2 regions of the Streptomyces sp. NPDC030245 genome follow, and region 1 is predicted to be linked to the other one. Evidence: riboswitches for the same ligand, from Rfam matches in the RefSeq annotation. Region 1 holds a riboswitch; the other holds the start of a gene.
What was found. Region 1 has a riboswitch for cyclic di-AMP ahead of ACZ4Z4_RS14340 (transglycosylase family protein). Riboswitches for the same ligand answer to the same signal wherever they lie in the genome.
Positions count from the first base shown of each region.

Region 2: it holds a riboswitch for cyclic di-AMP, as region 1 does, so the genes downstream of both, ACZ4Z4_RS26870 (transglycosylase SLT domain-containing protein) here and ACZ4Z4_RS14340 (transglycosylase family protein) in region 1, are expected to answer to the same signal.

Region 1 covers NZ_JBVICF010000004.1:511,422-526,311, forward strand. The annotation lists gene ACZ4Z4_RS14295 (hypothetical protein) at 1-298, opposite strand, end outside; gene ACZ4Z4_RS14300 (N-6 DNA methylase) at 496-2,571, shown strand; gene ACZ4Z4_RS14305 (hypothetical protein) at 2,720-3,334, shown strand; gene ACZ4Z4_RS14310 (serine/threonine-protein kinase) at 3,331-4,866, shown strand; gene ACZ4Z4_RS14315 (SurA N-terminal domain-containing protein) at 5,027-5,701, shown strand; gene ACZ4Z4_RS14320 (nucleoside triphosphate pyrophosphohydrolase) at 5,768-6,766, shown strand; gene ACZ4Z4_RS14325 (SCO5717 family growth-regulating ATPase) at 6,809-8,815, shown strand; gene ACZ4Z4_RS14330 (cytochrome P450 family protein) at 9,068-10,399, shown strand; gene ACZ4Z4_RS14335 (LysM peptidoglycan-binding domain-containing protein) at 10,519-11,595, shown strand; cyclic di-AMP (ydaO/yuaA leader) riboswitch at 11,791-11,938, shown strand; partial or broken gene ACZ4Z4_RS14340 (transglycosylase family protein) at 11,944-12,339, shown strand; partial or broken gene ACZ4Z4_RS14345 (LysM peptidoglycan-binding domain-containing protein) at 12,463-12,666, shown strand; gene eno (phosphopyruvate hydratase) at 12,984-14,279, shown strand; gene ACZ4Z4_RS14355 (FtsB family cell division protein) at 14,395-14,874, shown strand.
Region 2 covers NZ_JBVICF010000010.1:327,208-342,097, reverse strand. The annotation lists gene ACZ4Z4_RS26900 (ANTAR domain-containing protein) at 4-771, opposite strand; gene ACZ4Z4_RS26895 (diacylglycerol/lipid kinase family protein) at 1,075-2,610, opposite strand; gene ACZ4Z4_RS26890 (phosphatase PAP2 family protein) at 2,893-4,212, shown strand; gene ACZ4Z4_RS26885 (DUF5133 domain-containing protein) at 4,416-4,646, opposite strand; gene ACZ4Z4_RS26880 (catalase) at 4,832-7,111, opposite strand; gene ACZ4Z4_RS26875 (hypothetical protein) at 7,443-8,246, opposite strand; gene ACZ4Z4_RS26870 (transglycosylase SLT domain-containing protein) at 8,552-9,271, opposite strand; cyclic di-AMP (ydaO/yuaA leader) riboswitch at 9,274-9,428, opposite strand; gene ACZ4Z4_RS26865 (VOC family protein) at 10,184-10,618, shown strand; gene ACZ4Z4_RS26860 (S1 RNA-binding domain-containing protein) at 10,643-11,215, opposite strand; gene ACZ4Z4_RS26855 (hypothetical protein) at 11,228-11,989, opposite strand; gene ACZ4Z4_RS26850 (hypothetical protein) at 12,214-12,843, opposite strand; gene ACZ4Z4_RS26845 (YdeI/OmpD-associated family protein) at 13,028-13,477, opposite strand; gene ACZ4Z4_RS26840 (mycothiol-dependent nitroreductase Rv2466c family protein) at 13,658-14,266, opposite strand; gene hemG (protoporphyrinogen oxidase) at 14,324-14,890, opposite strand, start outside.

The sequences.
Region 1 (14,890 bases):
CCGCCAGCTTGCCCGCGCACTTGCCCGACGTGTCGAGGGCCAGGTCCATCTTCATCAGGCCGGTCTCGTCGTCCGAGACCTCGCCCGCGAGCTTCAGCGATTCGGCGCCCTTCGTCGCCTTGACGGCCTTGTCGACGATCTCGGTGCCCGACATGCCCGCGAAGGGCTCCTTCGGCTTGTCGTCCTTCTCGGAGCCGCAGGCCGTGAGGCCGACGGCGGCCGCGGCGACGAGGCAGGCGGCGACGGCGGCGGTACGGCGCGCGTGGTGACGGTCGTGACGCTCGTGACGGTGACGCATGAAATCCCCCCAGGGAACTTGTTCGGTGGGGACATCAGAGCAGTTCCTTGTGAACCGAGTCAACACGGGTATCGGGAGATCTTGAGTTAACGCCGTGAAGCGGTCCGTGCGGCGGAGCCCGTGGGTATGCTCGACCCCGCGCGACTGACCCCGCGCCACGACGCGCGACTGACCCCGCGCACGAGGGGAGCTGCCAGATGACGCCGCGGGACGACGCGACCGAAGTCACCGCCGCCGGGATCGCCCGCCTTGCCGGGGTGGGACGCGCCGCCGTCAGCAACTGGCGCCGCAGGCACGGCGACTTCCCCAAGCCCGTCGGCGGCACCGAGACCAGCCCCTCCTTCGCCCTCACCGAGGTCGAGCGGTGGCTGCGCGGCCAGGGCAAGCTCGTCGAGGTCCCGCTCCGCGAACGCGTCTGGCAGCAGCTCGCCGGGCACCCCGCGGGCCCCGTCACCGCCCTCCTGCACGCCGGCTGCGCCCTGCTCCTGATCCGCGACAAGCCGTCCGCCTGGCTCGCGGTGAGCGCCGTGTCGGACGAGCGTCTCGCGCGGCTCCTGCCGGACGAGCTCGACGAGGTGGTGGCGGCGCGCCTCGGGGTGCGGCGCGGGCGCGCCGTCCGCGTCCCCGAACCCAGCGAACTCCTGCCGTCCGCCCCGCTGTTGCGCGGCGTCGCCGAGCTCGCCGCCGAGCTCGGCGCGAAGCAGACGTACGAGTTCCTGCTCGGCCGGCAGACCGATGCCAACCCCCGCCAGTACACGCTCACCCCGGCGGGGCCCGCCGAGCTGATGGCGCGGATCGCCGAGAGCAGGGCCCCCGCCCGCACCGTCCTCGACCCCGCCTGCGGCACCGGCGCCCTGCTGCGCGCCGTCACGCCCCGCCCCGACCAGTACCTGTACGGCCAGGACAGCTCCCCGGAGCTCGCCGCCCTCACCGCGCTCCGGCTCGCCCTGCACTCCGACGCGACCGTGCGCACCGCCGCCGCCGACACCCTGCGCGCCGACGCCCACGAGGGCCGCAGGGCCGACGCCGTGCTCTGCCACCCGCCGTTCAACGAACGCAACTGGGGCCACGACGAACTGGCCTACGACGCCCGCTGGGAGTACGGCTTCCCGGCCCGCTCCGAGTCCGAACTCGCCTGGGTCCAGCACGCGTTGGCCCGCCTCGCCGACAGCGGCACCGCCGTCCTCCTGATGCCGCCCGCCGCCGCCTCCCGCCGCTCGGGCCGCCGCATCCGCGCCGACCTGCTGCGCCGCGGCGCGCTCCGCGCCGTCATCGCCCTGCCGGCCGGCGCGGCGCCCCCGTACAACCTGCCCCTGCACCTCTGGGTGCTGCGCAGGCCCGACCCCGCGGCGCGGCCCGCGCCCGAGCTGCTGCTGGTGGAGACGGCCGGCCTGCCGGCCGCCGACAGCCGCGACCGGCAGCTCTGGCCCGCCGTGCAGGACGCCGTGCTCGACATCTGGCACCACGTCGAGCGGCACGGCACCCTCGACGAACGCCCCGGCGCGGCCCGCTGCGTCCCCGTGCTCGAACTCCTCGACGACGAGGTCGACCTGGCCCCCGCGCGCAGGCTGCCGCCCCCCGCCGAGGCCGGCGACGGCACGGAGCTCGCGACCGTACGCAAGGGCCTGGGCGAGGCGCTGCGCCGGGCCACCGACCTCATGCCGCCGCCGGACGACCTGGCCCCGTCCGCCGCCGACACCGCACGCCCCCCGCTCACCACCGTCGGCGAACTGGCCCGCGCGGGCGCCCTGACGCTGCACACCGGCACCGGCGCGGGAGCCGCGGGCGCCCCCGTCCTCACCGACCACGACGTGCTCACCGGCGCCGCCCCCTCCGGCACCGCCCACGAGGGCCAGCCGGACGACGACCCCGTGCGCACCGAACCCGGCGACGTCGTCGTCCCGGTCTTCGGCGGCGGCGCCGCGGCCCGCGTGATCGACGAGGCCACCGCGGGCGCCGCCCTCGGCCGCGGCCTCGCCCTGCTCCGCCCCGACCCGGCCGCCCTCGACCCGTGGTTCCTCGCCGGGTTCCTGCGCGGCACCGCCAACCACCGGCAGGCGAGCAGCTACGCCTCCACCGCCGCCCGGCTCGACGTCCGCCGCCTCCAGCTGCCCCGGCTGCCCCTCGCCGGACAGCGCGGCTACAGCGAACGCTTCCGGCGGCTCGCCGACTTCGAGGACGCCCTGCGCCACGCGGCCGGGCTCGGCGACCGGCTGGTGCGCGGGATGCACGACGGTCTGACGGAGGGAACCCTTCCGCCCGGGACGGCGTGACCAGTACGACTGCCGGTACGAAGCGGGTACGACTGCCAGGACAAGTGACCAGTACGACAACGGTTCGGTACACCCGGGACCGGTCGTGCCGGACGGCCTATACGCTTCGAACCCTCGACCATCCGTTCACCGGGCACCAGGAGCAGCCATGCACGGCCAGGGCTACGCGCCGCCGCCACCGCAGCCCCCCACCAGCGGGACGCATGTCACGCTGCGCGTGCTGTTCGTGGTGCTCGCGGTGCTGTCCTGCGGACTCCTCTCGTGGGCCGCGATGCTCCGGCTCGCCCTCGTGACCCGCAAGTCGTACGACTGGGTCGTCCTCGGCGTCGTGACGGCCCTCGACATCCTGGCTCTCGTGCTCATCGGCGTCGACCCGGGCAAGGAGGAGTTCCAGGGCCCCGGCAGCGCCGGCATGATCGTGATGCTCTCCACGATGTTCGCCGCCGTCGCCTACTACCTCGTCGCGGACATACGCCACTTCAGCCCGCACCGGCAGCCGCAGTTCACCGGCCACGTCCAGCCGCAGCCCCAGCCGCAGCCTTCGTACGGCTACCCGCAGCCGCCCGCCCCGACCGCACCGGGCCCGGCCGTGCCAGGCCCGGCCGCGCCAGGACCGGTCCACGCGCAGCCCACCCAGCTCGGCCACCCGCCGTTCCAGCAGACCCCGCCGCCCGCGCGCCCCGCCCCCGCCCGCATCCACCAGGTCAGGGCCGAGCTCGACGAGCTGAGCGACTACCTGCGCAAGCGGGAAGGCGGTAGCTGACCGTGCGCGTCGTCGCCGGGCGCTACGAACTCGCCACGCTCATCGGCCAGGGCGGCATGGGCCAGGTCTGGACGGCGTACGACCAGCGCCTGGACCGGCGCGTCGCCGTGAAGCTGCTCAGGCCCGACCGGGTCGCGGGCGCCGAGGCAGAGGAGCTGCGCCGCCGCTTCGTGCGCGAGTGCCGCGTCACCGCGCAGGTCGACCACCCCGGCCTCGTCACCGTGCACGACGCGGGCAGCGAGGGCGAGGACCTCTACCTCGTCATGCAGTACGTCGACGGCGCCGACCTCGGCGACCACCTCGCCGAGCACGACCCCTACCCCTGGCAGTGGGCCGTCGCCGTCGCCGCCCAGCTGTGCGCCGTGCTCTCCGCGGTGCACGCCGTGCCGATCGTGCACCGCGACCTCAAGCCGCGGAACGTCATGGTCAAGCAGGACGGCACCGTTTCCATCCTCGACCTCGGCATCGCCTCGGTCATGGACACCGACACCACCCGCCTCACCCATACCGGTTCCCCCATCGGCAGCCCCGCCTACATGTCCCCCGAACAGGCCATGGGCGGCGCCGTCGGCCCGTACACCGACCTCTACGCCCTCGGTGTGCTGCTGCACGAACTCCTCAGCGGCGACGTGCCGTTCTCCGGATCCACCGCGCTCGGCGTCCTCCACCGCCACCTCTACGAACCACCGCTGCCGGTGCGCCGCCTGCGCCCCGAAGTACCCGAAGCCCTGGAGACCCTCGTCCTGCGGCTGCTCGCCAAGGACCCCCAGCACCGGCACTCCAGCGCCCAGGAGGTGTACGAGGAGCTGGCGCCCCTGCTGCCCGCCCGCGGCGTCCCCGCCGGCCACCCCCTCGACCCCACCCGCCCCTTCCTGCGCCCGCACGCGCCGTGGCCGGACCGCGCGACGACGCCCGCGCCCGCCCCCGACATGCCGGCACAACCGCCGGGGACGCCCGGGGCGCCGCCCCAGCAGGACCTCGCCCGCGCCGTCGAGGACGTCAAGCGGCTCCTCGGCGAGGGCCGCATCACGCAGGCCGTCGACATCCTCGGTGCGATCCTGCCGGCCGCCGCCGCCGAGCACGGCGAGCACTCACCCGTCGTCCGCACCCTGCGCAAGCAGTACGCCGCCACGCTCATGGACGACGGCCAGTACCGCCGCGCCCTGCCCGAACTGCGCCGCCTCGCCGACGAGCGCGCCGCCGAGTCCGGCCAGGCCGACCCGCACTCGCTCCAGTTCCGCTACGAGGCCGCGCAGTGCCTGGAGCAGCTCGGCGAACCGGCCGCGGCCCTCGCCGAGTACCGCGCGCTCCTTCCCTATTACGAGAACCAGTACGCGACGGAGGACCGCCACCAGTCCCTGGAGATCCGCCGCCGCATCGGCCAGCTGCTCCTCGCCCTCGGCGACCGGCACGCCGCCCACGACACGCTGGCCCGGCTCCTGCACGACGCGGAGCTGCTGCACGGCCCCGGCCACCCCTTCCCGGCGGAGATCCGGCGCACGCTCCAGTGGCTCGGACAAGTGCGCGGATAGGTCCGAACGGCGGGGCGGCGGGCGTATGGGGTGCCTCAACTCCCGGGAAATCGTTGGTCGAATAGGTGTCGAATGGCTGGCCGAGACGACGGCCACTGCCTACCATCGATCACCGCAAGACTTTGTGCACCGCCGCACAATCTCCAACGGGAGGCCCACCTTGCACCGCCGCAACAGCCGTCGCACCGCGCTCATCCTCTCCGCCGCCGCGATCGCCGCGGCCCCCCTCCTCACCGCCTGCGGCAGCGAGGCGCACCCGGGCGCCGCGGCCGTCGTCGGCGGCGACCGCATCACCGTCGCGCAGCTGGAGGGCCGGGTGAACGAGGTGCGCGAGGCGCAGCGGGCCGCCATCCCCGACGACGCGCAGTACTCGCAGGCCATCGCCAAGTCCGGCGCTCTCACCCGCAGCACCCTGCACACGATGGTGCTCGACAAGGTCCTGCACCGCGCGGCCGCCGACGCCGGAGTGAGCGTCACGCGCCGCGACATCCAGACCATGCGGGCCGCCATGGAGCAGCAGGAGGGCGGCAAGAAGGCCCTTGAGCAGGCCTGGCTCCAGCAGTACGGCGTCGCCCCTGCCCGCCTCGACGACAGCCTGCGCACCGAGATCGAGGCGCAGAAGCTCGCGAAGAAGCTGGACGCGGACATGCAGTCGCCCGAGGGCCAGGCGGTGTTCTGGAAGGCCCTGTCGGCCGCCTCCAAGAAGCTCGACATCGACCTGAACCCGCGCTACGGCGCATGGGACGTCGACAAGAACAAGCGCACGGACGCCAAGACGCCGTGGGTGCGCGAGGTCACCGACGCCAAGGCGCCGACGGAGGAACAGCCGGCGTAGGAGGCACAGGGGTCATAGGAGAGGGGACGGCGGGGGAGTGTCGGCGGGCTGGGTTACGTTCGACGGGTGAACGAGACCGAGACCACGCCCCCGGCCGACTCCGCCGACGCGCCCGCCGGCCGCGTCATCCTGCTGACCACCAGCCACCGGGTCGCGCCCGGCCTCCTGTCCTGGCCCGCCTGGCAGGCGCTGCACGCCGCGGACGAGGTGCTGTGCGCCGACGCCTCCCATCCGCAGCTGCCCTATCTGCGCGAGGCGGGCGTGCGCGTCGAGCAGGCCGCGCCCGGCGCGCAGGAGCTGGTCGACGCCTGCGCGGGCGGCCGCACGGTCCTGGTCGTCGCCACCGCCGAGGGCGACCGGGCGCTCACGGACGGCCTGGCCCGGCTCGCGGGCTCCGGCCGCGTCGCCATGCCGGACCTGGAGCTCCTCCCCGCCTCGTACGACCTGCCGGGCGCGCGCCTGCTCGACCTCGTCCAGGTCATGGACCAGATCCGGGACGAGTGCCCGTGGTCCTCGCAGCAGACGCACAAGGGCCTCGCGAAGTACGCGATCGAGGAGGCGTACGAGCTGGTCGAGGCGATCGAGGAGGGCGACAGGGAGGAGCTGCGCGAGGAGCTCGGCGACGTCCTCCTCCAGGTCGTCTTCCACGCGCGGATCGCCGAGGAGGACGCCGAGGCCCCGTTCTCCGTCGACGACGTCGCGGGCGGCATCGTCGAGAAGCTCATCCACCGCCACCCGCACGTCTTCGGCGACGACTCGGCGGACACGCCGGAGGACGTGAAGGCGCACTGGCTCCGCACGAAGGCGCAGGAGAAACAGCGCACGTCGGTCACCGAGGGCATCCCGCTCGGCCAGCCCGGCCTCGCGCTGGCCGCGAAGCTGGCGTCCCGGGCGCGGACGGCGGGCCTCGACGTGACGGTGCCCGCCGGGGAGGGCGTCGGTTACGAACTGCTCGCGCTGGCCCTGCGCGCCGAGGCCGCGGGCGTCGACCCGGAGGCGGCGCTCCGCGTGGCGGCGCGGGCCTACCGGGACGCGGTGCGGGCGGCCGAGGGGGCGGGTGCTTAGTACCGTTGTTCCCCAGGGCGGTACGACGGCGTGGGGGCTTGTGTGGCAACGGAGTTGGAGGAGCTGGCCGCCGAGGCGGCCGATGTCCTCGTGGGGGCGATGTGGGATCGCAGGGGCCGCTGGCTGTGGGTCAGGAAGGAGTTCGGGGAGTACTTCCGGCAGTCGCGGGCCAGGGCCGGTGAGAACGAGCTCGACATCGACAGGACGCAGGTGATCGCGCAGGTCGGTGACCCGGGCACACTGCGGCGATTCTGGTGCGGGGTGCTGTACGACTGCCTCAGGACCGGCGGCGGACTTCGGGCGGACCGCCTCCGCGTCATCGTGGCCGACGCCGCCCTCGTCACGGGCGGCGAGCCCGACACGGCCGAGGCCACCGAGGCAGCCGACTTCACCGGGGACTTCGCCATCGACTACACACCGCCCGCCTGGTACTCCGCCGCCCAGCTCGAGGGCGGGAAGGAGAAGGAGGCCGGGGCGCCGGCGTCCGGTCCCGGCGCGCGGAACTCCGTCACCGGCGGCACCCAAGCCACCGTCGTCCAGGCCGACTCCATCGGCTCGGTCACCGTCAACGCACCGCCCACGCCGCCCACACCGCCCGCGCCCCGGCACGCCGCAGCCGACGGCTGGCCGCGCCTCGACGGGCTCCGCCGCCTCGGCCTCGGCGTGCGCCCCACCCGCCGGTTCCCCGGTGCGACGGCCCTGCCGCCCTACGTCACCCGGGACTGCGACGACGAGCTGTCCGTCCTCCTCAAGCACGCCGCGCACTACGGCGGCCTCGTCATCGTCACGGGCGGCCCCCTGTCGGGGAAGACCTCGACGGCGTGGGCGGCGCTGCGGGCGAGTGTCCCCGACGACACCCGGGTCTTCGTCGCGGGCGGCGGAGCGGAGCTGCGCGGCCTCCCGGACCAGCTCAGGGGCCGGGAGGCGGCCGGCACCCACGTGGTGTGGCTGGACGACCTGGACGGCCACCTCACGGAGCCCGGCACCCCCGGCGTCCTCGCGGAGCTCACCCATGCCCGCGTCCTCGTCCTCGCGACGATGCGGGACGAGGCGTACGACAGACACCGCTTCGGGCACGACCCGGCCGCCCGCGTCCTGAGCGTCGCGCAGACCGTGGAGGTCCCCACCGAGTGGAGCGAGACGGAGCTGGCGCGGCTCGCGACGGTCGACGACCCGCGGTTCGCGGACGCCGTCCGCTGGCGCGGGGCCCTCGGCGTCACGGAGTTCCTCGCGCTCGGCCCGGACCTGTGGGAGGAGTGGCGCAGGGCGCGCCGCGTGGGCACGCGGCTGCTGGGCCACCTCCTGGTGCGCGCGGCGATCGACCTGGCGCGGTGCGGGCTGACGCGGGGCGTCACGCCGAAACTGCTGAGGCAGGTCCAGGAGGAGTACGACCTGGAAGGCCCCGGCGCGACGGATGCGAAGTCCGAGGAGACGTTCGAGGAGGCGCTCGCCTGGGCCACCGCGCCCCGGCACGGCGTGACGGGGCTGCTCGTACCGGGGGAGTGGCCCGGCACCTGGCGGGCGTACGGCTCGCTGATCGCGGACGCGGCCCGCTCCGACCTGGCGGCGCCGGTGCCGGACCGCGTGTGGCGGCGCGCGTACGAGGATCTGGAGCCGCACGAACCGGCCGAGCTGCGCGGCCTGGTGGCCGCCTTCCGGCTGGCCCTCACGCCGCGCGCCGCGGACGGGGACGCGGACGCCATGGCCTGGCTCGGCCTGCTGGCCGGGGACGAGGGGGACACGGCGGCCGCCGAGGACTGGTTCCGCAAGGCCGCCGACCGCGGGCACGCGCGGGCCGCCGGCCGCCTCGGCCACCTGCTGGCGACCCGGGTCGCGTACGAGGAGGCGCTCCCCTATCTCACGGCCGCCGCCGAGGCGGGCGAGCCCGGGACGGCCGCGCTGCTCGGCCAGGTCCACCAGCACCTGGCGGTCCACTACTTCCGCATCGCCGAAGCCGAGGGCGACCCCTCGGCCACCCGCCGCCTGAAGGGCCCCCTCCGCCCAACAGGCCCCCTCTCCACCCACCCCCCGGACCCCCACCTGGACTAGCACCTCCCGCCCCGCACACGAAATACGCCCGCCACCGCCCCGCCCAACGGGCCGGTCTCGCGGCCAGGCCTCGGTCCTGCACTTGGTCTTGCGCCTGGCGCCCAGGGCATGGAGCCCCGGGCATGGGGCCCTGGGCAGGGTTTGCCCCGCTGCCGCCCGCAGGGCCGGCCCCTCCGACCCCCGTTCCGGACCCGCGCGGGCCGGGCCGGGCCCAGGAGGAGTTCCGGCTCCTCCTGGGGATACGGTCACCGCATGCACGACCAGCCGCCCGCCACCTGCCCCGCAGGAGCCGGCCCCGTACCCGGGGCGTCCCCGCAGCCCGAGCTCTTCACCTGGGAGTTCGCCACCGACCCCTACCCCGCGTACGCCTGGCTGCGCGAGCACGAGCCCGTGAGCAGGCAGCGGCTGCCCAGTGGGGTCGAGGCATGGCTGGTCACGCGGTACGCGGATGCCCGGCAGGCCCTCGCCGACCAGCGGCTCAGCAAGAACCCGGCCCACCACGCCGAGCCCGCCCACGCCAAGGGCAAGACCGGCATTCCGGGCGAGCGCAAGGCCGAGCTGATGACGCATCTGCTCAACATCGACCCGCCGGACCACACCCGGCTGCGCCGCCTCGTCGCGAAGGCGTTCACGCCGCGCCGTGTCGCCGAGTTCGCACCGCGGGTGCAGGAGCTGACGGACCGGCTCATCGACGGGTTCGCGCAGGAGGGCACCGCCGACCTCATCCACGAGTTCGCCTTCCCCCTGCCCATCTACGCCATCTGCGACCTGCTCGGCGTCCCCCGCGAGGACCAGGACGACTTCCGCGACTGGGCGGGCATGATGATCCGACACGGCGGCGGCCCGCGCGGCGGCGTCGCGCGGTCGGTGAAGAAGATGCGCGGCTACCTCGCCGAGCTGATCCACCGCAAGCGCCTCGAACCGGGCGACGACCTCATCTCCGGCCTCATCAAGGCCTCCGACCACGGCGAGCACCTCACCGAGAACGAGGCCGCCGCGATGGCCTTCATCCTCCTCTTCGCCGGGTTCGAGACCACCGTCAACCTCATCGGCAACGGCGTGTACGCGCTGCTCACCCATCCCGAGCAGCGCGCACGGCTCCAGCGGGCGCTGGACGACGGCGACACCGGCCTCCTGGAGACCGGCATCGAGGAGCTGCTGCGGTACGACGGGCCCGTCGAGCTCGCCACCTGGCGGTTCGCGACGGAGGCGCTCAGCATCGGCGGCCAGGACATCGCGGCCGGCGACCCCGTCCTCGTCGTCCTCGCCGCCGCCGACCGCGACCCCGCCCGGTTCGCCGACCCGGACACCCTCGACCTCTCCCGCCGTGACAATCAGCACCTCGGCTACGGGCACGGAATCCACTACTGCCTCGGCGCCCCGCTCGCCCGGCTGGAGGGCCGCACCGCACTCGCGACGCTGCTGCGCCGCCTTCCCGACCTGCAATTGGCGGCCGATCCCGCGGATTTGCGGTGGCGTGGCGGGCTGATCATGCGAGGACTGCGCACGTTGCCCGTGGAGTTCACAACCGCACAGAAAACGGTGCCCGGCACACACCCCACTGACGAGCCATCAGGACTGTGATGTTCGCGTGATCTCCGCTGCATCGACTTGTGACAAGCGTTCGACTGCGGCTACGTTCACGACGACTTGAGCGCCCCGGGCGCCCAAGTCGTCGCTGAAGTCTCCCGAAAGGCACCCGCATGCTCTCCGGCAATGGCCGTCACCGACGCCCCCGCCAGGCCCCGGCCCTCATCGTCGCGGCAGGAGTCACCGGATCAGCCATCGCCATCCCACTGCTCGGCGCCACCAGCGCGAGCGCCGCCGAGACCACCACGTGGGAGAAGCTCGCCGAGTGCGAGAGCGGCGGCGCGTGGAGCGCCAACCCCGGCAACGGCTACTACGGAGGCCTCCAGCTCTCGCAGGAGACGTGGGAGGCGTACGGCGGCCTCGACTACGCGACCAGCGCCGACCAGGCGAGCCGCTCGCAGCAGATCGCCGTCGCCGAGAAGATCCTCGACGACAAGGGCACCGCGGCCTGGCCGAGCTGCGCCCCGATCGCCGGGCTCAGCCAGGACGGTGCCGCGGCGGACGTCGACCCGGGCGGCCCCGTCGCCCCCAAGCCCTCCGACGACCCGAAGGGTTCGACCGGCTCCAAGGACTCCGACAGCTCCAAGGACGCCGAGGACTCCAAGGGCTCAAAGGACTCCAAGGACTCCAAGGCTCCCGGGAAGACGGAGACGGACAAGCCGTCCGACGACCCGTCCACCGGCCGGGGGAAGTCCTCCGACGACGCGAGCGACACGCCTGCCTCCGGCGGCAGTTCACGAGAGAAGAATCACGGCGAGTCCGGCGAAAAGGGCGGCAAGGGCGGCAAGGGCGGCAAGGGCGACGCCGAAGAGGCCGACGGCAAGGGCGAGTCCGGCAAGTCGGGCCAGGAGGACACCACTTCGCCCACGTCCGAGAAGTCGACCGACCCGGCCGACGACGCCACGGACCCCAACGGCTCCTCCTCCGGCCGCCACCGCGGCGACCGCGCGGACGAGAGCGACAGCGCCGGGGACCGTCCAGGACGGCACGCCTCGCGCGGCGGCGACCGCTCCGCCAAGGTCGCCGACGGGACGTACACCGTGCGCTCCGGGGACAACCTCTCGGTCATCGCGGACGACTTCGGGGTCGACGGCGGATGGCACGAGCTCTACAGCGAGAACAAGAAGACCGTCGGAGGCGACCCGGACCTCATCCTCCCCGGTCAGAGCCTCGATGTGGGCGAAAAGTAACGGAAATTGACGATGCGTCGGCGGGCGACTTGATGTGTGTTGTCCGGTTTGGCGCGAGTGAGAGATGGGTCTCAGAAGCCCTGATCGTCTTTGAAATTCAGTGGGGAGCGTGTCTACGGTCGTGACCGCTCGCCACTGGTGAGCCCCGCCGGTCGGTACGCCGAATCCTGCCAACGGCCGGACGGGAACAGTCGTCGCTCAAGAGCGCCGTGGGCAGGAGCGGGGGACCCAAGGTAAGTGCCGGAAACGGCTAGGGGTGAAGTCGCACTCGCGAGAGAGCGACCGGGCAACCACATCGGCCCGAACCCGACAGCTCACCTCGCAGGCGTCGGTGTAGGGGATCAACTCATGCTGCTTTCCGGCAAGGGCAAGCACCGTCGTCCGTCCAAGGCCACTCGCGTCGCCACGCTCGTCGGCGTGACCGGCGCCGCCGTCGCCGCCCCGCTGATGGCGGCCGGCTCGGCCTCCGCCGCCACCACCTCCGAGTGGGACGCCGTCGCCCAGTGCGAGTCCGGCGGCAACTGGTCCATCAACACCGGCAACGGTTACTACGGCGGTGTGCAGTTCTCCGCCTCCACCTGGGCCGCGTACGGCGGTACGAAGTACGCGCCGACCGCCGACAAGGCCTCCAAGGCCCAGCAGATCGAGATCGCCGAGAAGGTCCTCGCGGGCCAGGGCAAGGGCGCCTGGCCGAGCTGCGGCGTCGGCCTCTCGGGCGCGTCGCCCAGCAGCGGCGGCTCGCAGCAGCAGGCCCCGCAGCAGCAGAGCAAGCCGCAGCCGCAGCAGACGCAGCAGCAGGCCGCTCCGCAGCAGCAGGCCGCGCCGAAGCAGGCCGCTCCCAAGCCGCAGCCGGCGCCGCAGACCGAGTCCAAGAAGACCGTCGAGACCCCGACCGGCAAGACGGTCAAGAAGGGCGACGGCGAGTACAAGGTCAAGACGGGCGACACCCTGTCGAAGATCGCCGAGGCGAAGAACGTCAAGGGCGGCTGGCAGAAGGTCTACAAGCTCAACGGCGACATCATCGACAACGCCGACATGATCTACCCGGGCCAGCAGCTCCACCTGAGCTGACCCGGCCGGTCACGGCCGTGCCTCGGCGGACGCACGGCCGTACCCCCCGTCCCCACGGGCTCCCCGCCCCGGTGCGCGTATCCCCCGTACGCACCGGGGCGGGGCCATGTCCGCACCCGTCCGCTGCGCCGCTTCCGCCCCTCCATGTTCGCTACTAGCGAGTAGAGAACATGGTCTTACGCCCTGTTTCCGGGCCATATGGCCTTTGTGCCGTCCCAGGGGACGGGCGGTCGGCTGGCCGAAGGCCCGGAGCCGGTTAGGCTCAGGAGACGCAGGGCCGAAGCGGCTCGCGTAACCGCGTCACATCCCAGAAGGAGATGCTCGTGCCGTCCATCGACGTCGTCGTAGCCCGGGAAATCCTGGACTCCCGAGGCAACCCCACGGTCGAGGTCGAGGTCGGCCTCGACGACGGCAGCACCGGTCGTGCCGCCGTTCCGTCCGGTGCCTCCACCGGTGCCTTCGAGGCCATCGAACTCCGTGACGGAGACCCCAACCGTTACATGGGCAAGGGTGTCGAGAAGGCCGTCCTCGCCGTCATCGAGCAGATCGGCCCGGAGCTCGTCGGCTACGACGCCACCGAGCAGCGCCTGATCGACCAGGCCATGTTCGACCTGGACGCCACCGACAACAAGGGCTCGCTCGGCGCCAACGCCATCCTCGGCGTCTCCCTCGCCGTCGCGCACGCCGCCTCCGAGGCCAGCGACCTGCCGCTGTTCCGCTACCTCGGCGGTCCCAACGCGCACCTGCTGCCCGTCCCGATGATGAACATCCTGAACGGCGGGTCGCACGCCGACTCGAACGTCGACATCCAGGAATTCATGATCGCCCCGATCGGCGCGGAGTCCTTCTCCGAGGCGCTGCGCTGGGGCACCGAGGTCTACCACACCCTCAAGAAGGTCCTGAAGGACAAGGGTCTGTCGACCGGCCTCGGCGACGAGGGCGGCTTCGCCCCGAACCTGGACTCCAACCGCGCCGCGCTCGACCTCATCCTGGAGGCCATCAAGCAGGCCGGTTACGTCCCCGGTGAGCAGATCGCCCTCGCCCTCGACGTCGCCGCGTCCGAGTTCTACAAGGACGGCACGTACTCCTTCGAGGGCAAGGACCGCTCGGCCGCCGAGATGACCGAGTACTACGAGGAGCTCGTCGCCTCGTACCCGCTCGTCTCCATCGAGGACCCGCTGTTCGAGGACGACTGGGCCGGCTGGAAGGTCATCACCGAGAAGCTCGGCGACAAGGTGCAGCTCGTCGGCGACGACCTGTTCGTCACCAACCCGGAGCGCCTGGCCCGCGGCATCGAGGAGAACTCGGCCAACGCCCTGCTCGTCAAGGTCAACCAGATCGGTTCGCTGACCGAGACCCTGGACGCCGTCGAGATGGCCCAGCGCAGCGGCTTCAAGTGCATGATGTCGCACCGCTCCGGCGAGACCGAGGACGTCACCATCGCCGACCTCGCCGTCGCCACCAACTGCGGCCAGATCAAGACCGGCGCCCCGGCCCGCTCCGAGCGCGTCGCCAAGTACAACCAGCTCCTGCGCATCGAGGAGATCCTCGACGACGCGGCGGTCTACGCAGGCCGCAGCGCGTTCCCGCGGTTCCGCTCTGCGGACCAGTAAGCACAGCGAGGGCTGACCTTTCGCAGCCACGTAGTTACGTACGTCCCCGCACCCGGTCCCGTACCGTGTGCGGGGACGTACGTACGTGCAGGCGCTGCGCCGGGGAGGCGGGACCATGGGCAAGGCCGGGACCAAGGACCGGTTCTCCACGGCTACCCGGCTGCGGCTGCTCGGCGAGCAGACCGCCGAGCGGGTCTACCGCTCCCAGACCAAGCGCCAGGCGCGCCGCTCCCGGCTCACCGGCCGGGCCGCCCTCCTCGCGCTCGTGCTCTGCTCGCTGGTCGTCGCGCTCGCGTACCCGATGCGGCAGTACGTCTCGCAGCGCGCCGAGATCGACGACCTGCGCAGACAGCAGGCCGAGCACCGCGAGGACGTCGAGAAGCTCCGCGACGAGAAGGCCCGCTGGCAGGACGACGCGTACGCGGAGCAGCGCATCCGCGACCGCCTGCACTACGTGATGCCGGGTGAGACCGGCTTCACGGTGATCGACCCGGCGGCGGCGCGCAGCCGCCGCACCGACCAGGGGGCGGCCGCGCGCCCCTGGTACTCGAACGTCTGGGACGGCGTCGACAAGGCCGACCGCCCCGGCGACTGACTTCCGATCCGTCCCC
Region 2 (14,890 bases), on a different contig from region 1:
GTCCTAGCGGCCCGGGGTGAGGGCGAGCCGGTGCAGGTCCTCCAGTGCGTCCAGGAGGATGGTGTCCTGGTGCCACTTGATCCAGGAGCCCATGGCGCGGCCGGTGGCGCCCAGCGCCCGCAGCTGTGTCTGGGTGAAGCCGGCCAGCGGGCGGGCGTGGTGGGAGGAGATGACACCGCGGACGGTGCCCTGGTCGTCCAGGAGGGGGATGCTGTGGACGCCGCGGCAGCCGGAGGTCAGGATCACCCGGCGCGTCTCGTCGTCGAAGCCGGGTGAGGACTCCACTTCCTTGACGGTGACCTGCCGGCTGGCGGCGGCCGCCCGCGAGCAGGCGGTGTTGCCCTCGACGAACGCGAAGTAGTCGGTGAAGTGCCGGGGCAGCCCCGCGTGTCTGGCCAGGCGCAGCACGTCGTCCTCCAGGAGCTGCACGTTGCCCATGTGGGTCTCGGTCAGGGCCAGCACGCGGCGCAGCGCGGCGCCGAGGACCTCGCCCTGGTTGGCCGCGTCGAGGGTGCCGGTCCCGAGCGCGGCCAGGCTGGGCACCGGGCGGGGGACGCGCCCGGGGAGCCAGGTCCCCGCGCCGGGCTCCGGCCCCGGGGTGCGGGCGACCGCGGCGGCCAGCTGGTGCAGTTTGATGTTGGCCCGCTGGGAGGCCTGGCGCAGCAGCGCGAACGCCGCCTGCGGCTCGGCCAGCCGGTAGCGCTCCATCAGGATGCCCTCGGCCAGCGCGATCCGGGGCCTGGTGCGTGCCTGGACCTCCAGCTCGGCCACCTGGACGCGCAGCCGCTCGGCGGTGGCCCGCAGCTGCTGCCGCTCGTCCCCGGGCGGGGGCGAGGGCTCAGCGGCGGGTTCCTCGTCGGGTGAGGGGGGGCACAGTCGAAAGGGTCGTCAAGCTCTCTCCCCGGGCCGCCCTGCGGCCGCCTCGCTTCTGTGTGAGCCGCACGGCCGGCCTGCCCGCCTCGGCCCCGCCCAGCACATTCCGCAGCCGGGGCCTGCTTCCCACGCATACTGACGTGACCGTATCGGGCCCTGCCCGTCATGTCATGACCGGCCGCGGAGGCCGGGCGCGTGTGCTCAGCGCAGCCACTGCTCCTGGTCGGCGGGGCGGTACAGGGTGATGGCCTTGGGCAGCTTGTCGAGTATCAGCCGCCGGTAGGTGGCGTCGGTCACCTCACCGTCGTAGGCGAAGTGCGGCTCGCCCCGCAGCACCTCCAGCTCCAGCCGGCGTACCTGGGCGGTGGTCAGCACCCGGGAGCTGTGCAGGGTCCCGGTCAGCACGGCCAGCAGCAGCCGGGTGCGGGCCAGCGGGGTGCCGGCGTCCACGGCGCGCACGTCGAGCAGTCCGTCGTCGAGCTGGGTGCGGTAGGTGGGGGCGAAACCGGCCGGGTGGTAGATGCCGTTGCCCGCGAAGAGCAGCCAGATGCTGCGCCGGCGGCCGTTGATGACCACGCTCAGCGGGCTGCCGGTGGCAAGGACCTTGGCCAGTCCCACGGTGAGCGCGGGCCACTTGCCGATCCGCTTCTCCAGCCGCTCCCGGGCGTGCACGAGCTCGGAGTACACCCCGATGCTGAAGGTGTTGAGGAAGAGCTGCTCGGTGCCGGGCGCGCCCGGCACCTCGGGGGAGGAGGCCCGGCCCACGTCGGCGGTGACCGCCTCGCCCGCCCGGATCGCGCGGGCCACGTCCTCCAAGCTCTGGTTGCCCAGGTCCGCGGCGAAGTGGTTGAAGGTCCCGCCGGGGAAGACCGCCAGCGGCACCCGGTGGCGGGCGGCCGTCGCGCTGCCCGCGTTGACGGTGCCGTCCCCGCCGCACACGCCCAGCGCCCCGCCGTCCGCGACGGCCCGCGCCGCCGCCGCCTCCAGCAGCGCCGCCAGGTCGTCCCCGGGCTCGAACACGGTGATCGCCGCCTGCGGCAGCAGCGCGCGCAGGGCCTCGGCGGTGTCCTTGGACCAGGCGACGCCGGAGGCGGGGTTGACCACCAGGTGCAGGCCCTTGCCCTCGGCCAGCGCGGGGGCGGGCCGGCGCGGGGGAGCGGCGGCGGCCGCGGCCTCCGGTTTCACCGGCCACCAGCGGCAGGTGAGCAGTGCCGCGCCCACCCCCACGGCCACCCCGGCGGCCAGCCGTCCCCGGTGGCCGTGCGGGCGGGCGCCGCGCCCGCGCACCTGGGCCAGGCCCGCGGCGAACGGCAGCACGGCCAGCCCGTGCCGCGGCGACTCCAGGGCGATGCCGCAGGCGAAGGCGGCCGCCGAGGCCATCGGGCCGGCGGGCAGCCCGCCGGGGCCGGGGCGCGTGGCGCGCCCGGTGAGCGCGTCCAGCACCTGCACCCGGCCCACCCCGGTGCGGCGCGGCCGGCCGGCCGGCGCGGTAAGGGCCCGGCCGGCCGCCGCGACGATCGCCACCGAGCCCAGGCCGCGCAGCGCCGCCCGGCGCGCGCTGCGCCCGCCGGTGCCGCCCAGCACGGCCGCGGCGCCCAGCCACACCGCCTCGCTGCCCGCGGCCCGGCCCAGCAGGCGCAGCGCGGCGCCCGCCCGCCCGGCGGGCGCTCCGGCGAGAGCCGCGGCCACCCGGTTCCGCGGCCCCGGTATCGTCCCCAGCCGTCCAGGTCGCTTCATACGCTCGCTTCACCTCTGCACCTAGAAATCCACCGCGCGCGAGCGGCCCGGCCCGCGGCGCTGCCTCACCCTAGCCGCGCCCGCTCTTTTGTTCGGAGAGATGGTTCACCCGCACCGCTCCGCTAGCATGATCGAACTCACGACGGTCGCCCTGATAGCCCAACCCGCACCATAAAAAACACGCTATCTCGCACGAAAAGTGAGCCAATAAACTAAAACCTAACAATCGGCAAGCAATTGATATCAATAGCAACGCGAATATTTTCGCAACAAAATCGCAGAATGATATTCTCCGCGCTGCGCAGGCCGCGGGTGCTGCTGTGGACCGCGGCCGGCGTCGTGACCCTCGCGTTCCTGGTCGCCCTGGAGATCGCCGCACGCCACTACGGCGTGCCCGGACCGATCGCCAACCAGGCGCGAGAAGTGATATTCGCCCCCAAATCGGGCCCGCTGCTGTACGCCAGCATGGCGCTGATGATGGTGGTCCTCACCTGGCGGCAACGCGCCGTCGCGGCCGCCGCCGCCGTCGGCATCGACCTCGTCTTCTTCCTGGTGCGCTGGATCGTCGGCGCCGACATGATGTTCGGCAACGGCGCACTGTGGGTGATCCTGGCCCACGGCGTCATCGCCCTGACCCGCCGCACCGGCCCGGAGCGCGTCCTGCTGCTCAAGGGCGTCGGCCTGGGCCTGCTCCTGGTGGCCGGCCGCAAGACCGGCGACGCCTGGCTGCTCATCACCTCCAAGACCCGCCCCACCGTCCTGGACGAGTACGTGGCCACCGCCGACCACGCCCTGGGCAACCCCTCCTGGCTGGCCGGCCGCCTCGTCGAGGCCACCGGCCCCGTCGGCGCCCACATCCTCGACTGGGTCTACATCCAGCTCGCGGTCGCCGCCGTCGCCGTCTCCCTCTACCAGCTGCGCCACGTCGCCGCCGAGCGCCGCTTCCCGGGCCACTACCTCGTGCGCACCTTCCTGGTCATCGGCCTCCTGGGACCGGCCATCTACATGATCTTCCCGGTGGTCGGGCCGATCTTCACCTACGGCACCGGCGCGTTTGGCACCGGCGGCCAGCAGTGGGCACTGGCCGACCTGTGGCCCCACACACCGCCGCCGCTGGACACCCCGCACGCCATCCCGTTCGACGAGATCACCCCCCGCAACTGCATGCCCAGCCTGCACACCGCCTGGGCCACCGCGATCTTCATCCACTCCCGCAAGGGCCCGCGCGTCCTGCGCTACGCCGGCACCTTCTGGCTCCTGGCCACCCTCGGCGCCACCCTGGGCTTCGGCTACCACTACGGCGCGGACATCGTCGCCGGCGTGGTCTTCGCCTTCACCATCGACGCGGCCCTGCGCGCCCTGGACCGCGGCTGGGACCGCCCGGCCGTCCTGCTCGTCCTGCACGGCACCGCCGTCTTCGCGCTGATGCTGGTCTCCTACCGCTACCTGCCGGTGCAGATGGCCGACCGCCCCTGGCTGTTCGGACCGCTCCTCATCCTGGCGATGATCTCGGTGATCCACGGCTACGTACGCACCACCCGGCTGTGGGAACCCAAGAGCGCCCCGGCACAGCAACCCGAACCGCAGCCCGAAATGGTGTGAGCACCCCCGGCCGGCACCCCGGCCATTTCCCCTGGCCCGCTTTGCGCCGGATCCCTCTTCCTTTCCGAACACGACCCGGACACCGGCCAGAACATGAGCACACCGGCGGGTGAAAAAAGGACCGCCCGGTGAAACTGCCTGGCCGCCGCCCCCGACGGGGGCGGCGGCCAGAGGGCCAGAGGGGCGAACGCCTCGCGCCGCTCCTAGGACACGACCAGGGCGGAGCCACCCTCGGGGGAGAGGGCGGCGAGCCGGCTGCGGGCGGCCGCGAGGGCGGCACCTATCTCACGGGTCCCGGTCGACACGCACAGCGTGTAGGCGACGTCCTCCATCCGCTGACGGGCGTCCTTGGTGCCCTTCTCGGCGTGCGCAGCACGCAGCGTCTCGTACTGCTCGACCAGGTTCTTCAGCACCACGGGGTGTGCCATCAGCATCAGAGGCCTCCTCATCGCCACTACTCGCAGGGGGTGTGCACCGCCCCTTGTGCCCCCGATTCAGATCGGCATTCCCCCACAAATCAGCATTGTCACCCCGCTCGGCGCCGCCCTCCAGTCGAGCCGCGGGCCCGGGACGGCGGCACCGCTGCCGCCGTCCCGGGCCCGCACCCGCCACCCAGGAGCTACAGGGCGGGAGTGAACCGCTCCCAGACCCGGTGCGAGCCCAGCAGCCCGGTGACCGCATCGAGGACCGCCTCGGGCCTCGCGCCGCTCACCACGCCCGGGGCGTCCACGGGCAGCCCCGCCGCCTCCAGAGCGGCCGCTCCGCGCCCCCAGGCCCCGATGGCCTTGCCGTGCCGGAACGCCTCCGCGAGCATCAGCAGCAGCCGGGGCTCGACCCCGGTCAGCCGGGCCGCGCCGTCGTCCGCCTTGGCATCCCGCGCCCCGTAGGCGTCGGCCGCGGGAGCGGGCGCCCCGGCCAGCAGGAGGGCGTCGAACTCGATGGACCGGGCGGTGGTGAAGGTGCGCTGCACGGTAACCGGGTCGCCGTCGGGGTCCAGGGTGCCGCCGGCCGGGGCGATGACCAGCGGGACCATGCCCGCGTCCAGGACCGCCCGGCGCACCGCGCGCACCCCCTCCAGGTCATCGGCACCGTCGGTGACGATGCCGACGATCCGGCCGTCCACCGGCCACTCCTGCCCGAGCTGGGACAGCGCCGGACTCGGCTCCACCGCGGCCGGCGGCGCGGTCGCCTCCGGCACCGGCAGGCCCAGGCCCGCCGCGACCTGCGCGCACAGCTGCGGGTCGATGTTGGCCAGCACCTTCAGGCCCCGCTGCTTGATGCCCTCGTTCCAGCACTTGCCGAGCTCGAAGGTGTAGGCGGCCGCGATGTGCTCGCGCTCGGTGGGCGTCATGCTGAGCCAGAACTGCCGGGGCTGGCTGAAGTGGTCGTCGAAGGTGGCCGCCGCGTCCCGCACCTTGCGCGCGGCCGGCACCTCGGCCGGCACCTCGATGTAGGCCCCGGTGTCCGCGCCCGCCAGGAACGGACAGCCGCCGTCCACCGAGTTGGGCCGGTAGGGCGCCGCCCCCCGGTGCACGGCCGTCTGGTGCATGCCGTCGCGCAGCATGTCGTTGACGGGCGCATGGGTGCGGTTGATCGGCAGCTGGGCGAAGTTGGGGCCGCCCAGCCGGCTGATCTGGGTGTCGAGGTAGGAGAAGAGCCGCCCCTGCAACAGCGGGTCGTCGGTGACGTCGATGCCCGGCACCAGATGGCCCGGGTGGAAGGCGACCTGCTCGGTCTCGGCGAAGTAGTTCGAGGGGTTGGCGTTCAGCGTCATCAGCCCGATCGGCTGCACCGGCGCCAGCTCCTCGGGCACGATCTTCGTGGGATCCAGCAGGTCGATGCCCTCGAACATCTGGTCCTCGGTGTCGGGGAAGGTCTGCACCCCCAGCTCCCACTCCGGGAACGCCCCCGCCTCGATGGCGTCGGCCAGGTCACGGCGGTGGAAGTCGGGGTCCACGCCGCCGGTGAGCTGCGCCTCCTCCCACACCTGCGAGTGCACACCCAGCCGCGGCTTCCAGTGGAACTTCACCAAGGTGGTGGCGCCCTCGGCGTTGACCAGCCGGAAGGTGTGGACGCCGAAGCCCTCCATCATCCGGTACGAGCGCGGGATGCCGCGGTCCGACATGTTCCACAGCGTGTGGTGGGTGGCCTCGGTGTGCAGGGTCACGAAGTCCCAGAACGTGTCGTGCGCGCTCTGCGCCTGCGGGATCTCCCGGTCCGGATGCGGCTTGCCGGCGTGGATGATGTCGGGGAACTTGATCGCGTCCTGGATGAAGAACACCGGGATGTTGTTGCCGACCAGGTCGAAGACGCCCTCGTCGGTGTAGAACTTCGTCGCGAAGCCACGGGTGTCGCGCACCGTGTCGGCCGAACCGCGCGAACCGAGCACGGTGGAGAACCGCACATACACCGGCGTCTCCACCCCCTCGGCGAGGAACCCCGCCTTGGTGATCCCCGCGGCGCTGCCGTACGCCCGGAAGACGCCGTGCGCGGCCGCCCCGCGGGCGTGCACCACCCGCTCGGGGATGCGCTCGTGGTCGAAGTGAGTGATCTTCTCCCGCAGATGGTGGTCCTGCAGCAGCACCGGGCCGCGCGACCCCGCCTTCAGCGAATGGTCGGTCTCATACAGCCGCGCCCCCTGCGCGGTGGTCAGGTAGGCCCCCTCCTGGGCGACCTTCTCCTGCGGCACCCCGGTGGGCTGCCCCGTCGGGCTGTAGGTCTGCGGACCGCGCTGGTCGGCCTTGGGCGGCAACGGCTCACGCGGCTTCGTGGGCTCCTCCACCGGCACCGCCTCCGGGCCCGGAGCACCGGGAATCTCGTTTCCGGACCGCATGGCGTTCTGGACCTTCTCCACAGCCTTCTCCGCGGCGGCCGACACGGGGTTCTTCTTCTCGCTCACTGGATTCCGATCGTTCGAGACGGGACCGTGCCACACACAGCCGTGCGTGGCACGCGGCAGGGGCGCTATCGCGAGACGACGGGTACCCCACGACTTCTTGGGGGACACATGTACTGCGCCGTCCGGGCGCCCCATTCCCGCCCCGCCCCGCAGCGTCCCGCCCCGCCGCGTCCCGCCGCGCCGTGCTTCCCGGCAGCAGGCAGCAGGCGTGGCAGTCGACAACAGGCGGCAGGCAGGCCAGTCCGACTGACCTGCCTGTCATCCACCTGCCCTCACCCGCCCGCCGGCCCGGCGACCGGCCGGTGACCGGCACAGGTGTGCCGCCGCGGTCTCACGCGCCGGCAGCGGCGGCGGCCTGCTCCTCACCCCGCGCCTTGGCCGGCTCCGCGCCCGGCTCCTCACCCTGCTGCTTGTCCTGCTGCTCGGCCTTGGCCGGAGTGGCCTGCGCGGGCACCGGCGCCGAACCGGCGGTGTAGAAGACGGACGTGCCCTGCTTGCTGCGCTGGGCCTGGCTCTTGGCCACCAGCCCTTCGAGCGTGGTGCGCACCACGGTCGTCTTGACGTTGCGCTGCGGGTGGGCCCGGCCCAGGGCCGTGGCGATCTCCGCCGCCGAGCGCGGCTCGCTCTGCTCGGCCAGGTGCCCGCGGATCAGCTCGACCAGCGTGGGCTGCGCCGGCTTGGCGGGCTTGGCGGCCTCGCTCTTGCCGGCCCCCTTGCCGGAACTCTTCGCCGTTGCCTTTCCGGCGCCCTTGCCCGCGTTCTTGTCCGCGCTCTTCGCGGCGGCCTTGCCCGGGGCCGTCTTCTGGGGAGCGGCCTTGGTGACCCCGGCCCGCTTGCTTGCCGCGGCGGCGCCGGAGGACTTCTTCTGCGCCGACTTCTTCTCCGTGCGGGGGGCGGGCACCGCGGCCCGCTCCTCCACGGCGGCGGGCTGCGCGGAGGCCGGCACCTCACCCCCGAGCGCCTGCTGGATGCTGACCAGCACCGCGTGGTCACGCTGATGGGCCGCCAACTGCTCCTGGAGCGAGGCGATTTCCGCACCGAGGCGCTGCTGCTCCTTGGTGTTGCGTTCGAGGTCGGCACGGACTTGAGCGGTGTACTGCGATGTCAGTTCGGTGGCGGAGACGTTCTCGGACATGGGGCGCACAACCTTTCCCGGACCTGCGGCCGGAGTTGGAGAGCCTGCTGCACATGTGTGCTTCCCGAGACCGGGGTTGGGGCCCTGGCCTGCGGGGTGACAGCCATATTCAGTACACAGATGCCCTGACACGGCGATAGTACGGACAACCGGAGCGGCCCATTCTCCTTGAGTGGGCTCCGAACTGACCTGCGTTTGCACAGATCCACTGACATGGGCGGCGGCTCCACTACGCCGATGAGCCCCGGAACGCCATGCGTTCCGGGGCTCATCACCGACCGGGGAGGGGGTGTGGGGTGTGCGGTCTAGTAGGGGCCGTTCACGTTGTCGATGGAGCCGTAGCGGTCGGCCGCGTAGTTGCAGGCGGCGGTGATGTTGGCGACCGGGTCGTAGCTGTCCGTCGAGGTGCCGGGCACGTGGTAGGCGGAGAACGTGGGGCCGATGACCTGGAGGAGTCCCTTGGAGGGGGTGCCGGCGGCGGCGTTGATGTCCCAGTTGTTGATGGCCATCGGGTTGCCGGAGGACTCCCGCATGATGTTGCGGTGGATGCCCTCGTAGGTGCCGGGGATGCCGTGCTGGGCCATGATGTCGAGCGACTGCCGGATCCAGCCGTCGAGGTTGTTGGCGTAGGACTTCTTCACCGCGGCGGGCTCGGCGGCGGTGCCGCGCTCGGACCGGTCCGCCCGCTCGGGGGCGGCCGGGGCCTTGGCGCCCAGGGTGAGCTTGATGCCGGGGTGGATCAGCTTCGGGTCGTCGCCGAGGACACCGCGGTTGTCCTGGTACAGCTTCTGCCAGCCGCCGCTCACGGAGTGCTCCTGGGCGATCTCGGCCAGGGAGTCACCCGCGACGACGACATAGGTCTTGGGGGCGGCGGCGGGCTTGGCGGCCGGGGTGGCCGGTGCGGCGGCGGCCGTGGTGGCACCGAGCACCGGGAGAACGAGCACGGCGCCGCCGGTGCCCGCGGCGGCGATGCCCCGGGTGAGCGAGCTGGACTTGGGGCGGCGGTGCTTACCCTTTGCGGGCATGACGCATTCCTCTCCGTCGCCTGCGGGGTGAGCTGTCGGGTTCGGACGGGAGATGTCCGGTCGCAGGACATGCGACTTCACCCCGAGCCGTCCCGGAACCGGGATCGGCGGCTTACCTGGGTCCCCCGCTCCTGCCGTGCGTAAGTGAGTGAGTGTGGGTGGGAGAGTTTCCGGACAGCGGCAGGATTCGGCGTTCCATCCGGATTGACGGTGACGTTAGGCGAGAAAGCCGGTGCGGAACAAGGCCGGAATTCGGGTGAGCGGAATGCACGGGCCCTTGTACCGGGCGACCGGAACTCACCCCCTCTTTGATCAAAAACCCAACTCTCTTTGCGCAGAACGAAAACGCACTCAGCGGCTCGCGGCACTGTGGCCCGTATGGCGTGACGCATTTCACTGGGTGGGGCGCGGCGCGGCCGGGCAGCAGAGGGCGGTATTTCCCTCAAGTGCCCCGCAGTGCAGGCAAAGTCCACGTAAGCCGCTAAAGGCTTAAGGGGGAAGTATTCGGTTGAATCCGGACACACGCAAAGGTTGCTTTTCGTCCCAGAACGGTCATATCGGTGCCGGTGCCGGTGCCGGTGCCGGTGCCGGTGTCGACCTGGCGGGTTCCGCTCCCGGGAGGAGAAGCGGCATCACGGCCGCCGCGGCTCCGAAAGCGGACACCGCGTCAATAACGCTTCCGGTGCGGGCCTGTGGGGGTTCGGGTGCCCGCCGCCTTTTCCATGCGGGCAGGCGGAACGGCAAGCCGGTCAAAGAAAGTGACGCCTGCCCAGAAAAAAAGAGGGGCAGCCGCAGGATTTCCCTTTCCCATTCGGGGCCGCCTCCGCGGACCGGGCAGGCCCGCCGCCCGCCCGGCAACTGCGCCCACCCTGCCGGAAGATGAGCGGCGCAGCCCCCTGCTATCGTGCGCCGATGTCAACGATCAAGCAGTTCCAAGTCACCTTCGACTGCGCGGAACCCGAGCGCGTGGCCCGCTTCTGGTGCGAGGTGCTGGGCTATGTCCTGCCGTCGCCCCCGCAGGGCTTCGCCACGTGGGAGGACTTCCACCGCACCCAGCCCGCCGAGGAGCGGGGCGCATGGGCCGCCTGCGTCGATCCCACCGGGGTGGGCCCGCGCCTGTTCTTCCAGCGCGTGCCCGAGGGCAAGACCGCCAAGAACCGGGTGCACCTGGACGTGCGGGCCGGCACCGGACTGGTGGGGGAGGAACGCCTGGCCGTGCTCGAGGCCGAATGCGCCCGCCTGGTCGCGCTCGGCGCGGTGCGCGTGCGGCTGCTGGCCGCCGACGAGGACAACGAGTCGTGCATCGTGATGCAGGACATCGAGGGCAACGAGTTCTGCCTCGACTGACCCGCCGCCTGCTGTCACCAAGGATTACTGACGCTCGGGTGGGCCCTGCCGCCGGGACAGGGCCAGCCTGCGCCGCTCCCGGTCGATCTCGGTGACGACCACCGTGACCTCGTCGCCCACCCGGGCGGCATCCGACGGGGTCCGCACGGGCGTCCAGGACAGCTCCCGCAGGTGGACCAGTCCCTCGATGCCGTCGGCGACCTGCACGAAGGCGCCGATGGGGACCAGCTTGGTGACCCGTCCGTGCAGTTTCTGTCCCACCGAGATGCTGTCGGCGAATACCTGGAAGGGGTCCGGCCGCATCGCCCGCAAGGACAGTCTGGCCTCCAGGTTCCACGTGTCGAACTGCAGGAACTCGCCCGACACGCGCTGTCCGACCTGCACGACGTCAAAGGCCGTTGCGACGCGCCGCCAGGACAGTTCGGGGATGGTGACGAACCCGACGCCGGGAAAGACCGGGTGATCGGGGCCGTCGTCCAACGCCACGAAGACGCCGAACCGCTCGATCGCCGCGACGGTGCCGGAAAGGACCTGACCCTCGTGCAGTGCTTCCAGGAACGTCCACAGTTCCGGGTTCTCGTCCCGTCCGCCCCTCATGCGTCCAGCCTTTCACGACTGTGCCGGACGCCCCAGCTCGTGCATGGCGATGATCAGGGAGCGTTCGCGGGCGAGGTCGTCATGGATGGTCACCGCCGCCGGCGACAGGTGCTCCACGGCCTCGTCGATGGCCGCCAGCGCCTGCGTGTAGTGGCCCAGGCCGCGGTGAGCCGTCGCCTCGCGGAACAGCGCGATCGGGTCGCTCCGGTCGGCGAACGCCGCCTGGCCCAGGATGTGCAGCATGGCTTGTTCGCGGCCGGCCAGGCCATGGGCCAGCCACAGCCCGTGCAACAGGACATGCAGCGTCTTGGCATGGTCACCGGCCTGCGCCAGCACCTCGTCCATGAGCGGGTATCCGCTGCTGTCGGACCGGGCGAGCAGGGCGAAGGCCCACAACGCCCGTGAGTAGCAGTCGAGTTCACCTCCGCCGTGCGCGGCCAGGGTGTCGAAGAGCTCCTCGATGCCGTGCCGGCGGAAGTCGTAGCGCAGGCTGTTGAGGTAGAGGTGGCGCAGGGCGCGCGCCGCGGTCGGCTCGTCGTACCGGGCGATGTCCTGCGGTTCCAGCAGCAGCAGCGCGCTGCGCCCCATGGCGCGCGCCTGCCACGCGGCGTCGGCGCACACCTCGGCCGACTCCCGCCAGGTGGCTCCCATGCCGCCGAGCAGGTCGGCGAGCAGCACGGGCCAGCACTCACCCTGCGCGGCCGAAGCCGCCGCGGCGGCCCGCAGACGGTCCAGCAGCACCGCACGCCCGCCCGGGACCGTGGCATCAGTCATCGGGTCCTTGCCTTCCGTGGCCGGCACCTGCCATCTGCCGCCCGGCCCCTGCCATCTGCCGCCCGGAGCACGGCGCGGTGGCGGGACGGGACGTATCCCTCCTCACCACCGCACCGCTGCGGCTGCCGAGGAACATGCAGGTACTGTCGCCATGTCACCTGCCGCGGCAGCGGGGCCGGGTAACGGCTGAGCCCGCCCTCTCCACCCGAACGGGCCCCGCCGTGCTACCGCACGGCCCACTTGAGCGGCTCCTTGTAGTACCCCTGCGAGTACGTCACCGCCTTCAGCGTGGCGTCGGCGGGGATGAGGTAGGGCTCGCACACGGTGCGCGTCTCGCCCTTCTTCCAGATGTCGTCGCCCTCCAGGCTCTTGTTGCCGTCATTGCCGACGCAGTCGGCGGGCCGGCTGGAGAGGTCGCCGATGAGGATGAACTTCGTGGCGGGCGCGCCCGCGGAGGTCTCGCCGCTCACGTCGCTCATCACCATCGGCTCCTTGACCGCGGAACCGCCCACGTGCTGGGCCTTCACATAGATCCAGGCGACCTTCAGGTCCTTGTACTTCTTCTGGTCGTTCAGCTCGTCGAGGTCGGCCGGCTTGCCCAGGGTGACCTTCGTCGGCGTGAGGGAGAACTTGCCGGTCTTCTTGTACTTGGTTATCTCCTGCACCGGCCCGGCCTGCCCGAGCTTGAGGTTCTTGGGCGCCTGACCCGCCTCCGAGGCCCCGCCGGCCCCGCCACCGGACCTGCTCTTCTTGCCCGACCCACCGCCGCACGCGGCCAGCGAGAGGGCGGTGACGGTGGCAAGAGCCGCGAGGCCGATGCGCCGGCGGTACGGGGTGGTGCGCTGAGTGCTCATGTGTTCTCTGTGTTTCCTGATCCTGTGGTTCTTGGTTCTTGGTGAAAGGGGCAGGCGGGAGTGGCGCGCGTGGCGCCACGACCGTCAGAGAATGCCATGAGCCTGTCACATGCGCGTACGCGGGAGAGCGCCCGCGGGGAAGCGGGCGCAGGGGAAGGGAGGGGAGTGGGTGCGGGCGGTGTGGTCAGGCGAACGCCTCGTCGCGCAGCGCCGCCACCGCCTTGTCGATCCGCCGTTGGCGCGTCTCGGGCTTCTTCGCGCTCTCGATGGCGTGCACGTGCGCCCTCTTGCGGCTGGGCGACAACCGGTCGTAGACCTTGCGGGCGATCGGGTCGGCGTCCAGGGCCCGGACGAAGTCGTCCGGTTCGACCAGGACGCGGGGCTCGGTGTCCAGGACGAGTTCCACCTCGACCTCCTCACCGGTCTCCACCCCGGCGGCCTCCCGGTTGGCCTTGCTGAAGCCGATCAGATGGCGGCCCCGCATGATCGCGAGCCGGCTGTTCCAGGAGTGCCCGTTGACCGTGATGGTCACGGCCGGCCGTTTGCCTCCGTCGAGCTTCTCCACGACCTCTGCGGGAACTTCCAGGCCCCGCATGGGCTCGGGCGGCTCGACGTAGGTTCGGAACTTCATCATCTGCTCCTGTCGACGTGTCTCGGCGCACGGCGCGACGGCCGCCTGTGTGCGTGCGGTGACCGTGCTGGGTCACATCCTGACGGGGGCGGGCGCCGCGGGGGCGGGGATCGGCGCCATCCGTGTGGCGCAGCGTCAGGCGGCCCGCGCAGGAGCGGGGCGCGGGCCGCCGGACGGCCCCGGTCAGTCGAAGGCCGGCTTGCGGTCCCGGGTGCGCTTGAGCTCGAAGAACCCGTCCGTCGCGGTGACCAGCAGCACGCCGTCCCACAGCTTGGCCGCGGCCTCGCCCCGCGGGACGGGCGTGACCACCGGGCCGAAGAACGCGTTGCCGTCCACGGCGATCACCGGGGTGCCCACGTCGTAGCCGACCCGGTCCATGCCGGCGCGGTGCGAGGCGCGCAGCGCCGTGTCGTACTCGGTGGAGTCCATCGCCGCGGCCAGCTCCCCCGCCAGACCGGCCGCCTCCAGCGCGGCCCGCAGGGTGGCCCGGTCCTTGGGCGCCTTGTCGTGGTGGTAGCGGGTGCCCAGTTCGGTGTAGAGCCGGCCCAGCACCTCGGGACCGTACTTCTGCTCGGCGGCCATGCACACCCGCACCGGCCCGAAACCCAGCCCGGCGCGGTACTTGTGCGGCACGTCGCGGCCCTCGTTGAGGACGGCCAGGCTCATCACGTGCCAGCGCACGGTGAGGGGCCGCTGCCCTTCCACCTCGTTGATCCACCGCGAGGCGATCCACGCCCACGGGCACTGCGGGTCGAACCAGAAGTCGACGGTGCTCACGGCGTCCTGGGGCATCGACATGTCAGCCTCCCTGGGCGGGGGTCCGGTGCTGCGGGCGGGGTGCGGGGCGGCTCATGCCGAGGGAGCGGGGGCAGCCGTGCGCAGGCCGCCGAGGATCTCCTCGGCGGCCTTGAGGGCGCTGGCCACGCACTGGCCCACCCCGACCCCGTCGTAGGCGGCGCCGCACACCGCCAGGCCGGGCCGGGAGGCGACGTCCGCGCGGATGCGCGCCACCCGCTCCAGGTGCCCGACGGTGTACTGCGGCACCGCCGCCTCCCACCGGTTCACCCGGGAGGCCAGCGGCGTGCCGGTGATCCCGGTGACCTCGGCGAGTTCGGCGGCGGCGAGCGCGACGAGGTCGGCGTCGTCACGGCCGAGCAGGTCCTCGCCGCCGCTGCCGCCGGCCTGGCAGCGCACGATGTCCACCTCGCCCGCCAGGTGCGGCCACTTCACGGTGGAGAACGTGACCACCTTCAGCGCCCGCCCGTCCACCGCCGGCACCCGGTAGCCGCTGTGCCCCAGGGCGCGCATCGCCGAGAGCGCCCGGCGCGGGAAGGCGAGCGTGATGATCACGGAGCCGGCGCAGGGGATCTCGGCGAGCGCCGCGGCGGCCCGGGCGCCGCCGGCCCCGGCGAGCAG